Regions from separate parts of the Kosakonia sacchari SP1 genome, predicted to be linked through region 2. Evidence: riboswitches for the same ligand, from Rfam matches in the RefSeq annotation. Region 2 holds a riboswitch; the other holds the start of a gene.
What was found. Region 2 has a riboswitch for thiamine pyrophosphate ahead of thiB (thiamine ABC transporter substrate binding subunit). Riboswitches for the same ligand answer to the same signal wherever they lie in the genome.
Positions count from the first base shown of each region.

Region 1: linked by a shared signal. The riboswitch ahead of thiM (hydroxyethylthiazole kinase) and the one ahead of thiB (thiamine ABC transporter substrate binding subunit) in region 2 are both predicted to bind thiamine pyrophosphate.

Region 1 is NZ_CP007215.2:1,699,154-1,706,609, reverse strand. It holds gene C813_RS31075 (mandelate racemase family protein) at 1-170, opposite strand, end outside; gene fbaB (class I fructose-bisphosphate aldolase) at 406-1,458, opposite strand; gene thiD (bifunctional hydroxymethylpyrimidine kinase/phosphomethylpyrimidine kinase) at 1,609-2,409, opposite strand; gene thiM (hydroxyethylthiazole kinase) at 2,406-3,188, opposite strand; TPP riboswitch at 3,223-3,319, opposite strand; gene C813_RS31055 (DUF3606 domain-containing protein) at 3,521-3,697, opposite strand; gene C813_RS46340 (hypothetical protein) at 3,931-4,179, shown strand; gene C813_RS47505 (hypothetical protein) at 5,131-6,102, opposite strand; one part of gene C813_RS31035 (IS3 family transposase) at 6,204-6,450, shown strand; one part of gene C813_RS31035 (IS3 family transposase) at 6,450-7,339, shown strand; gene C813_RS31030 (hypothetical protein) at 7,359-7,456, shown strand, end outside.
Region 2 is NZ_CP007215.2:4,061,104-4,068,559, forward strand. It holds gene leuC (3-isopropylmalate dehydratase large subunit) at 1-964, shown strand, start outside; gene leuD (3-isopropylmalate dehydratase small subunit) at 976-1,581, shown strand; gene C813_RS42185 (sugar efflux transporter) at 1,616-2,794, opposite strand; gene sgrT (glucose uptake inhibitor SgrT) at 2,932-3,084, opposite strand; gene sgrR (HTH-type transcriptional regulator SgrR) at 3,172-4,827, shown strand; TPP riboswitch at 4,864-4,963, shown strand; gene thiB (thiamine ABC transporter substrate binding subunit) at 4,994-5,977, shown strand; gene thiP (thiamine/thiamine pyrophosphate ABC transporter permease ThiP) at 5,953-7,456, shown strand, end outside.

The DNA of each region.
Region 1 (7,456 bases), 2.4 Mb from region 2:
ACCACTTCCGGCGGCGCGAAGGCGTAGCCTTTGCTGCCATCGTCTGCGGTGATCGTCAGCATCGCCATTTTGGCCTGCGTTTCCGGCCCCGGGTGCGAGTGCCCTGCGCTGTCGGAAACGCGGCGCGTGGGATGCTGAAAGACGGTGACATTGACAGATTCAATTTTCATTACAGATCCTTGGTATTTTTGAAAAGCCGTTTCACAAGAAAATATATGCACAAAAATACACCGCATCCTCGGACAATTTCCGCTAAGCGGCCGCCATTTTTTGGGCATGCGCACGACGGTGCGTGACGTTTTTCACAAAAGGTTACGGAAATGTGATGAGGATCGGGAAGGGAATTGAGCAGAAATGAAATGCCGTTTTTAGTTTACCCTCCCCGCCGGGGAGGGTAATGGCGCATCAGGCAATGGTCACTTTCTCGTCAAGATAGACATCCTGCACGGCGTTAATCAGCTTCACGCCGTCGGCCATGGTTTTCTTAAACGCTTTACGGCCAAGGATCAGTCCCATGCCGCCCGCGCGTTTGTTGATAACCGCCGTACGAACGGCGTCGCCGAGATCGGTATCACCGCCCGCCGCGCCGCCGGAGTTAATCAGCCCGGCACGGCCCATGTAGCAGTTCGCCAGCTGGTAACGCACCAGGTCAATCGGGTTGTCGCTGGTCAGCTTGCTGTAAACGCGCTCGTCGGTGTAACCGAAATTCACCGCTTTGTAGCCGCCGTTATTTTCCGCCATTTTCTGCTTCACAATATCCGCGCCAATGGTGGCGGCAATGTGGTTCGCCTGGCCGGTTAAATCGGCGGAAACATGATAATCAACGCCATCTTTCTTGAACGCCGAATTACGCAGGTACGCCCACAAGACGGTGACCATGCCAAGTTCATGCGCGCGTTCAAAGGCGGCGGATATCTCCTCAATCTGGCGGCGAGACTCCTGCGAGCCGAAGTAAATTGTCGCCCCGACGGCGACCGCGCCCATATTGAACGCCTGCTCGACGCTGGCATACAGCGTCTGGTCATATTCGGTGGGGTAGCTGAGCGTTTCGTTGTGGTTCAGTTTGACAAGGAAGGGAATGCGGTGCGCGTAACGGCGCGAAACCGACGCCAGCACGCCGTAAGTGGATGCCACGCAGTTACAACCCGCTTCAATCGCCAGCTCGACAATGTTCTTCGGATCGAAGTAAAGCGGGTTGGCGGCAAACGACGCGCCCGCCGAGTGCTCGATGCCCTGGTCGACCGGCAAAATAGACAGATAGCCCGTGCCCGCCAGCCGCCCGTGGTTATACAGCGTCTGCATATTTCGCAGCACCGCTGGCGGGCGGTTGTTGTCGACCATCACGCGATCCACATAATCGTGTCCTGGCAAATAAAGCTGGTCAGCGGGGATGGTCATACAACGGTGTTGCAGAAGGCTGTCGGCGTCTTTGCCAAGTAACTGCACAATATCAGTCATAGCTATGCTCCCGTAAGCTTCGCGCAAAGCGAATTGGATTATCCTTACCTGCCTGACGGCAGGCAGAGATAAGCCTGGTTCTCTCTCGTCAGATTTTCCACCATTGCAACTTTTTTCAGCATAATCTGCTGGCACGTTTCGTATACCGGTTTACCACCACTGGTGAAAGTGATGTACCGGGCCAATGCCGTGCCCCACTTCCAGCGTATCCGCCTGCGCCAGCGCCGCCGTTAACCACTGTTTTGCTTCCACCACGGTGGATGCCCAGTCGTTATGGCGCGGGCGCAGCGCCGCCAGCGCGGCGGAGAGCGTGCAGCCCGTGCCGTGGGTATTTTTCGTTTTCACGCGCGGGGTGGTAAAGCGCAGCGCCCCGTCGCGGGTAAATAGCCAGTCCGGGCTTTCAGCGTCATCCAGATGGCCGCCTTTCATCAACACCGCTTCGCAGCCGAGCGCCAGCAGCGCTTCGCCCTGCGCATGCATCTCCTGTTCGCTGCGGGCATGTGGCTCATCAAGCAGCGCGGCGGCTTCCGGCAAATTAGGCGTAATAAGTGAAACCTGTGGCAGCAAATGCTGACGCAGCGCAGCGACCGCTGAGGGCGATAACAGCGGGTCGCCACTTTTGGCGAGCATCACCGTATCCAGCACCACATTGCGTACCTGGTAGCGACGCAGTCGCTCCGCGACCGCTTCAACAATGTCCGTTTCCGCCAGCATGCCGATTTTGGTGGTGTCGATACGCACGTCGCTGAGCACGGAATCAAGCTGCGCGGCGACAAAGTCGGGTTCAATGCGATACACCGACTGCACGCCACGGGTGTTTTGCGCCACCAGCGCGGTGATCACCGAACAACCGTATGCGCCCAGCGCCGAAAAGGTTTTCAGATCCGCCTGAATACCCGCCCCACCGCTGGGGTCGGTACCAGCAATGGTTAACGCGTTGATGCGTTTCATGCATTGCCTCCCAGCGCGTACAGCGCATCCAGAAAGGCGGGAACAAAACTGCCCGGTCCGGTGCTTTTCGCGCAGGCCAGGCTACCGGCTTGTGCCATAAACGCGCAGGCCGCGGCGACATTCTCCAGCTTATCGCCCGGCAGCGCGCAACTGGCAGCCACCACCGCCGAGAGTGCGCAGCCGGTGCCAACCACGCGTGTCATCAGCACATCACCGCCGGTGACCAACAGCACGCGCGGGCCATCAGTGATGTAATCCACTTCGCCGCTTACCGCGACAATCGCCCCGCTTTGCCGCGCCAGCGCCTGCGCCGCAGGCAGTGCCGCGCTGGCGGTGTCGGTGGTATCCACGCCGCGCCCGCCTGCGCTCATACCGGCCAGCGCGAGGATTTCCGAAGCATTCCCCCGGATCGCCGCCGGGCGCAGCGCCAGCAGTTGCTGGCAGAATTCCGTGCGTAGCGTGAGCGCACCAACGGCGACGGGATCAAGTGTCCAGGGTTTATGTGCGGCATTCGCGCTCTCCACCGCCAGACGCATAGCTGTGGCGCGATCGCGCGTCAAAGTGCCCACATTGATGAGCAGCGCATCGGCGATAGCGCTGAACTGCGGCGCTTCTTCGCTATCAATCACCATCGCGGGTGATGCGCCAAGCGCCAGCAGCACGTTAGCGGTAAAGGTTTGTACGACGTCATTGGTCATACAGTGCACCAGGGGAGAACGGCGGCGGAATTGCTGTAACGCATGTGCGAGTTGCACACGATCAAGCAGGTCAGGTTGCATGGTTTCGCTCCTGCCCGGCGTGAAGAAGGGATGCCGGGCAGGCATCTGACTTCCCTACGCTGGCATTATCCAGATCAGGTGGTACGGGTATTTCTCAGCCTTCACAAAGAAGGGCACCCCGAGTCATTTAAAACAAATTCAACTACTTGCGATTAACGTCCCGTTAATCCCTGTTCAGGATCATGCCAGCGGGAAGCCAAAGACACAACCCTTAAAAATGCACTGTGTCCCAACTTGGGTCCCAAGTTGTGGCTCACAACGGTAAACTTCAAATACAAAAAAGGCCGGGTTTCCCCAGCCTCAAGAGCACCATTGAAGGCGATTTCACAACCCTACTTACCTAGGTATGCTCTTACTTTAGCGGTGCCATTACCGACAGCCTTGACAGCAGCCCTGAGCTGAGATTCAGTAACACCCAATGCTTGGGTCCAATACTTCACTTCCCAAGATTCACTCAAATTGATGAAATTTTTATCTTCCGGCTGCCGACGCTGTAAGTTATCTACCATTTGATATGTCCTGAGTATCACAGGCTTATGCCTGCAAAATGGTTATATTGCTTTGCATAGCCACTGTAAATGTTCAAGTTTCACACAATTGATACTGATCATAGAACCAGTAGAAAACATTTATCGAACTTGCTTAATCTGCCGTTTCGCTACTACTATAACCACTATATATTGTGGTTTTCATGATAGATATACAATATATCCCATCACTCATACTGTGAATAGGTGTTCCAATGGCAAAGAATGATAAACAATCTTCTAATGATGTAGCTCATCTGGCAGCAGAGATCCTTAACGACCCAAACGCCTCTGCAATTCAGAAAAGTTTAGCTGGATCTGTATTGTCCCAGACGGGCACTAAAAACCAGACTGGCGCTGATATGGAAGCAAAAGCATCCGCAGCATTGAAGAATCCGCGCTCCAGCGATACGACAAAAACGTTAGCTGGTTCGGTTGTTTCTCAATCAAATAAAAAGCGTTAAAAAAAGCCGGGATTGACCCGGCTCTTATCCCTCCCCAAATTGTGGGGTCATGATCAAAGAGTGCCCTTCTGTGCTCTTCTGGAAATATATCTCCACAGTTTTGGGACAGTTGCCAGGCATGGTAACCAGACCTCCAAATGAGAATGTTTATTATTAGCAAATATCCAAAGGGCGACCCGAAGAGACTCTCTGTACGCGCCGCTGTGGCTACTTCTCCCCTCTCCCTATAGAATCACATTACCTACCACATGCATCGCCTCAGAGGCGTTAGAAGCCGCTTATATTGAGCATTGTAAAAACGATAATGGAGAAAGGCCTAACTTGGTCACTATTTGGACAGACATTTAACATAATGGTCCTTATGCGTATATTTTTAACATCCACGCAACAGGTTAGACCTGAACTCTTTTAGGTAGTACGCCTCCCCGGCGCTGTGTATGCTTCATAACTGTATATCTTCCCCTCCCTCCGGGCCACATTCTACATAGTAAACTGTAAATCTGATCCGCCTGTGAGTAACGTCACTCTCCTGTGGATAACTCCCACGCACTAACCCCAAAAACCACCCTTTCGAGGTTTCCGCCTCTTTAGGCCCTTTCTTGCGGCAAAAATACAAAAAGGGTTTAGGGTGGTGGCTACCGCCCGGCGAAGATGGGAATCAATCTCAAATGATAATTTGTATCATTTGATACAGGAATTTTCTCCCAAGAAAAAATTTTATGGCGGAGCCAGTAAAATGTTACACACCACGACTTTGTAATTATAATTTAATCACAAATAAATCAAATACATAAAGATACTGAGGGAGTCCCATCTATGCACGATTGTTTAGTTTGCAACCTCAATTACCCCGGTTTCTTTGGCACATACCGCGCATTTAAAACGATTTGTTAGAGGGTATTTACAGGCAATAAAAAGGCTCCCACCAGGGGAGCCTTTCTTGTATGGGCCTTAGTTCTGGCCCCCTTGCATCAGCATATTGAATGCAAATTGTTGATTATTCTCCACCTCAGATTTAACGAGATCTTTAATTTTACCCTCCCGAACTTGGACGTTCACGTTAACATTCAAAGGTTGCTGGAGCCACGCTGGTGGCGTCATTAGCGGATTGCCTACCGTATCAACTTTAAGTTGTGGAGGCGTAATCGTTGGTGTAGGCGGAACATAACCCGGATTGGAGTAAGAACTTACCCAGCCATCGGTTTTGTCCGCTGGTTTGGCAAAGTCTGGGTTGGTTGGGAGGTCTGGGCTATGGATGAAATCCCACATTTTACCCAGCGGGCTATCTTTCTTCAGATTGCCTCCGGCTGTGGTGTCCTGCCCATACATGGCGTCGTTAGCGTCCATGACTTTATCCCAGGCATAATCCCCACCTACCGAACCGATCGCAGTGGCCCAGCCCACTGCACCGCCCCCCAGTGCTGCAAACTTGCCAAACTTGCCGACTTTTGGCCCACGGCCTGTTTTGGTCGGTTTATCTTTGCCCTTGCCGTCCGGCCCTTCCCCACCAGATCCGCCAGTCGTAGCAGCTTCAATGCCACCAATAGCGGCGATCCCTTTCATGACCCCCAACAGCTTTGTAAGCGGGTTGAGCATGGTCAACAACCATTTAAAGGCCCCGCCCAACTTCCAGATAGAGCCAGCGAACAGAGCCACCCCTGCGGCGTAAGCTGCCATTTCACCAAAGGCTTTAAGCTGCTCACCAGAGATACCCATCTTGCTGGCGTAAAACTCAATGATCCGGGCAACCAAAACAACGGTATCGTGAAGCTCTAAGAATGCATCAGTTGCACCCTCTACAATCTGCCCCGCGATATGTCCGAAGAATTCCAGCGTATCACCGGATCCATCGATAGCGGCAGAAATAGAGTTAAACATGGTGGTCAATGAGTTACCGAAACCCGAAGTGAAGAATATGTTCATTGCATTCTGGACCGAGGTCTGTAGACGCTGCCACGCTGCACGTGGACTGACCCCGCCCCGGTAGACGATCCTGCCCTATAGTTTGAGCATAGGAGGAGCGTATGGGCACACCACGATTTACACCTGAATTTAAGGAAGAAGCCGTCCGTCAGATAACGGAACGCGGTTATTCCGTCGCCGAAGTTTCTGACCGGCTGGGCGTTTCAGCACACAGTCTCTATAAGTGGTTACGGGCTATTAAACCCGATAACAGCGAGCAGCATGCCCGTGATTTACTGGAAGCGAAAAGCGAGATCCTGAAGCTCAGGGCCCAACTGAAGCGCACTGAGGAAGAACGGGACATACTGAAAAAGGCCGCGCGGTACTTTGCAAGGGAGCCCGACTGAAGTACCGCTTTATCAATGAGCACCGCACTGTATGGGGTGTCATGACGATGTGTCGGGTGTTGTGCGTTGCCCGGGCCGGGTTTTATGCGTGGCTGCATAACCCGGTCTCCGCGCGGGATAAAGATAACCAGCGTCTGCTGACGCTTATCCGTGACTCCTATTCACTGAGCGGAGGCGTATACGGTTACCGCCGGGTTCATGGCGACCTGAACGAAATCGGGGAAATCTGCGGTAAAAATCGGGTGGGCCGTATTATGCAACTGAACCGGATTAAAGCCGTGCGCGGCTATAAAGCTCCGCGTCGTATCGCCGGCAGACCTTCAGTGGTTGCGCCTAATCGTGTGCAGCGGCAGTTTACCGTTGTCCGGGCCAATCAGGTCTGGGTAACCGACATTACCTATATCCGCACCTGGCAGGGCTGGTTATATCTGGCGGTGGTTATCGATCTCTTCGCCCGTAACGTGGTGGGCTGGTCGATGAAACCCACTCTCTCACGCGAACTGGCGCTGGATGCGCTCATGATGGCCGTGTGGCGACGAAAACCGGACGGCGAGGTTATCGTACACAGCGATCAGGGCAGCCAGTACGGCAGCGACGACTGGCAGCGCTTCTGCCGGGCCAATAACCTGGCCCCGAGCATGAGCCGGCGTGGCAACTGCTGGGATAATGCGGTAGCGGAGTCGTTCTTCAGTTCGCTGAAAAAAGAACGGATCAGAAAGCGCATCTATAAAACCCGGGATCTGGCCCGGGCCGATATCTTCGATTACATTGAAGTGTTCTACAACCGGGCCCGGCGCCACAGCCATCTCGGCGGCGTCAGTCCGGAGGCCTTTGAACAGGCCTCGTCGTGAGGACAGGAAATGTCTACTGTTGTGGGGTCAGTCCAGTCTACCTTTAGCCAAATCTGAAAAAGATTCTGAACTTAGAGAGAAGCTGGCCGCTTTTATAGAGAAGGCCTCAGCCAATCG
Region 2 (7,456 bases):
TACATCCGAAGTGGAACACGTTCTGGCGACGCAAACCCTGAAACAGGGTCGCGCCAAAACCATGAAGATTGAAGTCAAAGGTACGGCCGCACCAGGGATCACCGCGAAAGATATCGTGCTGGCAATCATTGGTAAAACCGGCAGCGCCGGCGGAACCGGGCATGTGGTTGAGTTTTGCGGCGATGCCATCCGTGCGCTGAGCATGGAAGGCCGTATGACGCTGTGCAATATGGCCATTGAGATGGGCGCTAAAGCCGGTCTGGTCGCTCCCGATGAAACCACTTTTAACTATGTGCAGGGCCGTTTGCATGCGCCGAAGGGCAAAGACTTCGATGATGCGGTGGCTTACTGGAAAACACTGCATACCGACGAAGGTGCGGTTTTCGACACCGTCGTCACGTTGCAGGCCGAAGAGATCGCCCCGCAGGTGACCTGGGGCACCAACCCGGGCCAGGTCATTTCCGTGACCGATATCATTCCTGATCCGGCCTCGTTTGCCGATCCGGTTGAGCGTGCTTCGGCGGAAAAAGCGCTGGCCTACATGGGGCTGAAACCCGGTGTACCGTTAACGGAAGTGGCTATTGATAAAGTCTTTATCGGCTCCTGTACCAACTCACGCATTGAAGATTTGCGCGTAGCGGCGGAAATAGCCAAAGGGCGTAAAGTCGCGCCGGGCGTGCAGGCGCTGGTCGTGCCGGGTTCCGGCCCGGTGAAAGCGCAGGCGGAAGCCGAAGGTCTCGACAAAATATTTATTGAAGCCGGTTTTGAGTGGCGCTTGCCGGGCTGCTCCATGTGCCTGGCCATGAATAACGATCGCCTGAATCCGGGTGAACGTTGCGCATCAACCAGTAACCGTAACTTTGAAGGCCGCCAGGGCCGCGGCGGCCGCACGCATCTGGTCAGCCCGGCGATGGCTGCTGCTGCCGCCGTGACCGGCCATTTCGCTGATATTCGCAGCTTGTAAGGAGAACAACCATGGCAGAGAAATTTACCCAACATACCGGCCTGGTGGTTCCGCTGGATGCCGCGAATGTGGATACCGACGCGATTATTCCGAAGCAGTTTTTGCAGAAGGTTACGCGCACCGGTTTTGGCGCCCATCTGTTTAACGACTGGCGTTTTCTGGATGACAAAGGCCAACAGCCGAACCCGGAGTTCGTGCTGAACTTCCCACAATACAAAGGCGCGTCGATTTTGCTGGCGCGGGAAAACTTCGGCTGCGGTTCGTCACGTGAACACGCGCCGTGGGCGTTGACTGATTACGGTTTCAAAGTGGTGATTGCGCCAAGTTTCGCCGACATTTTCTACGGCAACAGCTTTAACAACCAACTGCTGCCGGTAACGTTGAGCGATCAAGAAGTGGATGAGCTCTTTACGCTGGTGCAGAGCAATCCGGGCATTACCTTTGAAGTGGATCTGGAAGCCCAGGTAGTGAAAGCGGGCGGGAAGTCTTACAGCTTCTCGATTGACGCCTTCCGCCGCCACTGCATGTTGAACGGTCTGGACAGCATTGGTCTGACATTACAACACGACGATGCCATCGCCGCTTACGAAAACAAACAGCCCGCTTTTATGCGCTAGTGCATACAAGGCCCGGTCTCCGGGCCTTTTTCGCTTACACATCTTTAACGCGGCTGGTCAGCCACAGCGTTACCACCGAAATCGCCGCAATGCCGATATAAACCGCGCCGTGACCATAGCTTTGCGCCAGCGCGCCCTGAATCACCCCGGCTAGGATCACACCGGTCGAAATACTGTTGGTAAATAGCGTTGTCGCCGAACCTGCCCGCCCTGGCATTAGATCCTGAAACCACAACATGCCAATCCCGGCGATAATGCCGATAAACACCGCATTAAACAGTTGCAGGGAAAGTAACGCCGTCTGGCTGTGGAAAAAAATCAGGCCGATGTAGAACAGCACACCCGCCGCGACAGCGGTGACCATCATGCGCCGTTTGCCAATACGTTTAACAAAAAATCCTGCCAGGATCATCGCTGGGATCTCCAGCCCTGCCGCTGTACCCATTAAAATCCCGGCCAGTTTGTTGGGCAACCCTAATTCCAGGCTGATCCACAGCGGCATATCAATGATGTACATGGTGTTGCAGGTCCACATCAGCGTGGAGGCAATAAACAGCATGCGTACATTTTTATCGCTCCAGCCGCTGACCTGCGTCACCGCCACGTCGGCGGGTTGTTCAACACGCGCCACCGAAGGCAACCAGAACGCCACCAGCACCAGGCTGATAACAAAAATCCCGGCGGCAATGGAAAACATAGCGGTAAAGCCATAATTCAGCGCCAGCATAAACGCCAGCGGTGGGCCAATCACCCACGCCAGCGAGAGTTGCGCACGCATGACAGAACTGAACATCACCACTTCGCGTGCGGAACTGTCCGCATACTCGCGCGCCAGTGCGAAAAGCTGCGGCATGGCGGTATTTGCCAGCGACGCCAGCAGCACACCGCAGGTGATAAGCGTCAGATAGTGGCGGTTAAAGGCGAATAACAGCGCATTGCCCACTGCCATCAGGCAACAAAAGAGGATCAACTTGCGCCTGTCGCCCTGGTTGTCGGATCGTTTTGCCAGCCCAAGGCTGACAGCGATCCCGGCAATGGCGTTGACGGTATAAAACAGCCCGACCCAGAACGGCTCAGCACCCACTTCCCGGCTCAGAAACAGGCTGAGCGTCGGTGCCTGTAGCGCTCCGGCAACTCCCATCATAAAGGCGACGATCATAAAAGCGACGTAAACGCCATTAAGGCGGCGTCCCATCGTCATTAACCAGAGCATGGAGATTTCCTTGTTAAAACGGGAAAAAGTGAAAGCCTAAAAGGCGCCCGCCAGCATAAACGAAAAAAGCCAGCAAAAAACGTTTTGCTGGCGGGTGCATTCGCACTTAATACTCAGTCACACATAATGTCGGCGATTCAGTCCTTCGAGACCGGCGTTGTCACTTCCCACTGCATCAGCTCTTCCAGCATTTTCAGGCGCTGGCGTGCGCTCAGACGAGCGAGCCAGCCCGCATCCTGCGTGGCGCGAAAATAGTCCAGATAAAACCGTCGTAGGGATGATCTCTGCATATGACCTCCTCGCTTTCATCGCAGAGAAGTATTGGCTTAATATAGGGATAAATAAATTGCTGAGTTTTCATCAGGAGTTCCCCTTTTATGTCGTCCGGCCGCCTGCAACAACAGTTCATCCGTCTGTGGCAATGCTGCGATGGGAAGTCACAAGAAACCACACTCAACGAGCTGGCGGAGCTGCTTAGCTGTTCTCGCCGCCACATGCGCACCTTGCTTAACACCATGCAGGCGCGCGGCTGGCTGACATGGGATGCGGAAGCCGGCCGCGGCAAACGTTCGCGGCTCACCTTCCTTTATACCGGCCTTGCACTCCAGCAACAGCGCGCCGAAGACCTGCTGGAGCAGGATCGTATCGATCAACTGGTGCAACTGGTCGGTGATAAAAAGGCGGTGCGTCAGATGCTGGTTTCGCATCTCGGCCGCAGTTTTCGCCAGGGGCGACATATCCTGCGGGTGCTTTACTACCGTCCACTGCGTAACCTGCTGCCAGGTAGCGCATTGCGTCGTTCCGAAACCCATATAGCGCGACAAATCTTCAGTGCGCTAACGCGCATAAATGAGGAAAACGGGGAACTGGAAGCGGATATTGCTCACCACTGGAAGCTGATTTCCCCTTTGCACTGGCGATTTTATTTACGCCCCGGCATTCATTTTCACCATGGCCGCGAGCTGGAAATGAGCGATGTGATTGCTTCTCTGGAGCGCGCCACCGCCCTGCCGCTCTATTCGCACATCTACGAAGTACTCTCACCGACGCCCTGGACGCTGGATATTCATCTCAGCCAGCCAGATAACTGGCTACCGTGGTTGATGGGTCATGTGCCCGCCATGATTTTGCCGCGTGAATGGAACACGATGAGCAACTTCGCCAGCCAGCCGATTGGCACCGGCCCTTACGCGGTGACGCGCAATACCACTAACCAGCTAAAAATCCACGCCTTTGATGACTACTTCGGCTTTCGTGCCTTGATCGATGAAGTCAACGTCTGGGTGTTGCCGGACCTGAGCGATGAACCGACCAGCGGCCTGACACTTGAAGGGCCAACCGACGGCGAAAAAGCGGTGGAAAGCCGCCTCGAAGAGGGCTGTTATTACCTGCTGTTTGATGCGCGTTCCAGCCGTGGCGCGAATCCGGCGGTCAGAGAGTGGGTCAGCCATGTGCTCTCGCCCACCAATCTGTTGTGGCACGCCAATGAGCAGTATCAGCGTTACTGGTTCCCGGCTTACGGCCTGCTGCCGCGCTGGCACCATGCGCGCCCCGGCAGCGGTGAGAAACCGGCCGGTCTGGAAACGCTCACCATCACCTTCTACCGCGAACACAATGAGCACGAAGCGCTTGCCCGCACCATGAGCACGCTGCTGGCCGAACACGGCGTGAAGCTTATCGTGCAGGAAGTGGATTATGACGAATGGCACCGGGGCGAAGCCGGGAGCGATATCTGGCTCAACAGCGCCAATTTCACGCTGCCACTGGATTTTTCGGTGTTCGCCAACCTCTACGAAGTGCCGCTGCTACAGCACTGTATTCCGCTCGACTGGCAGGCGGATGTAGCAAAATGGCGCAACGGGGAGATGAATCTTGCCGTCTGGTCGCAGCAGTTGCTCGCCAGTAAAGCCATCGTACCGCTGATCCACCACTGGCTGAGGATTCAGGGACAGCGCACCATGCGCGGGCTGCGCATGAACACGCTGGGCTGGTTCGACTTTAAATCCGCCTGGTTTGCGCCACCGGATCCATAAGGCTTTCGCATTTTTTACCAAATCATTACAATAGCGGCGTTCTCAACGGGGTGCTGCGCCATGCGCGTGTGCTGAGAAATACCCGTCGAACCTGATCCGGATAACGCCGGCGAAGGGATTTGAGGCTGACTCTCAAAATCCTTTGCCACCCATTTTGAGGTGCAAAGTGTTAAAAAAATCACTGCCGTTCCTGCTGCTGATCGCAGCGCCTGTTTTTGCAAAACCCGTTCTGACCGTTTACACCTACGACTCCTTTTCTGCTGACTGGGGGCCAGGGCCTGCGGTAAAAAAAGCCTTTGAAAGCGACTGCAACTGCGAGCTGAAATTCGTGGCGCTGGAAGATGGCGTTTCGCTGCTTAACCGCCTGCGCATGGAAGGCAAAAACAGTAAAGCCGACGTGGTGCTGGGGCTGGATAACAACCTGCTTGAAGCTGCGACACAAACCAAACTGTTCGCCAAAAGCGGCGTCGCTACCGATGCGGTTAACGTGCCGGGCGGCTGGAAGAACGACACGTTTGTACCGTTCGACTACGGCTGGTTCGCGTTTGTCTACGATAAAAATAAACTGAAAAACCCGCCGAAAAGCCTGAAAGATCTGGTCGAAAGCGATCAGAAATGGCGCGTTATCTATGAAGATCCACGTACCAGCACGCCAGGCCTCGGCCTGCTGCTATGGATGCAGAAAGTCTATGGCGACAACGCGCCGCAAGCGTGGCAGAAACTGGCGGCCAAAACGGTCACCGTCACCAAAGGCTGGAGCGAAGCTTACGGCTTGTTCCTGAAAGGGGAAAGCGACCTGGTACTGAGCTACACCACCTCTCCGGCTTACCACATTATTGAAGAGAAGAAAGATAACTACGCGGCGGCGAATTTCAGCGAAGGTCACTATTTGCAGGTGGAAGTTGCCGCCCGTACCGCAGCCAGTAAACAGCCGGAACTGGCGGAAAAATTCCTGAAATTTATGGTGTCACCCGCGTTCCAGAACACTATCCCGAGCGGTAACTGGATGTACCCGGTGAGCAATGTCGCTTTACCGGCAGGCTTCGACCACCTGGTGAAACCGCAAACCTCGCTGGAATACTCTTCGCAGGAGGTAGCGAACCAGCGCGCAACATGGATTAATGCATGGCAACGCGCCGTCAGCCATTGATTGCTGGCTGGCTGCTGCCCGGCCTCACCGCCGCCACGTTGATGGTGGCGGTGGCGCTGGCCGCATTTCTGGCGCTGTGGCAAAACGCCCCGTTCAGCGGGCTGGCTGATTTTTTACAAGACAGCTACCTGTGGCATGTGGTGCGTTTCTCCTTCTGGCAGGCGTTTCTCTCCGCGCTGCTCTCTGTCGTACCGGCGATTTTCCTTGCCCGCGCGCTCTATCGGCGGCGTTTCCCTGGTCGTCTCGCCTTGCTACGCCTGTGCGCCATGACGCTGATCCTGCCGGTGCTGGTCGCCGTGTTCGGCATTCTCAGTGTGTATGGTCGCCAGGGCTGGCTGGCAACGCTCTGGCACGCGCTTGGCGTGGAGTGGACATTCTCGCCGTATGGCTTACAGGGCATTCTGCTGGCGCACGTCTTTTTTAATTTGCCGATGGCCTCGCGCCTGCTGCTACAAACGCTGGAGCAGATCCCTGGCGAGCAACGGCAACTGGCCGCACAGCTTGGTATGCGCGGCTGGGCATTCTTCCGTTTTGTCGAATGGCCGTGGTTACGTCGTCAGATCCCGCCAGTCGCCGCGCTGATTTTTATGCTCTGCTTCGCCAGTTTCGCCACCGTGCTGTCGCTGGGTGGCGGGCCGCAGGCTACCACCATTGAACTGGCAATCTACCAGGCGCTCAGCTTCGATTTTGATCCCGCCCGCGCGGCAATGCTGGCGCTGATCCAGATGATCTGCTGCCTCGGGCTGGTGCTACTGAGCCAACACATGAGCAAAGCGATCGCCGTGGGCAGTCATCAGATTACTGGCTGGCGCAACCCGGAAGATCGGCTGTTCAGCAAGACCGCAGATATCATATTGATTGGGCTGGCTTTGTTATTACTGCTGCCGCCGTTGCTGGCGGTGATTGTCGATGGCCTCAATCTGAGCCTGGTGAAAGTGCTGGCCGAGCCTGTGTTGTGGCAAGCGGTATGGACATCACTGCGCATCGCTCTGGGCGCGGGGCTATTGTGTGTCGTGCTGACCATGATGCTGTTGTGGAGCAGCCGGGAGTTACGCGCGCGCCAGCTAACCATGGCTGGGCAAGCGCTGGAAATCAGCGGCATGCTGATCCTCGCGATGCCGGGGATCGTGCTAGCGACGGGCTTCTTTCTGCTGCTCAATAACAGCATTGGCCTGCCCACTTCCGCCGATAGCATCGTCATTTTCACCAATGCGCTGATGGCCATTCCTTATGCGCTGAAAGTGCTGGAAAACCCAATGCGCGATCTGACTTCCCGCTACAGCATGTTGTGCCAGTCGCTGGGAATGCACGGTTTTCAGCGCCTGCGCGTGGTCGAACTGCGCGCGTTGAAACGCCCGCTGGCCCAGGCGCTGGCGTTTGCCTGCGTGCTGTCGATTGGCGATTTCGGCGTGGTCGCCTTATTTGGTAATGACGACTTTCGCACGCTACCGTTTTATCTCTATCAGCAGATTGGGTCGT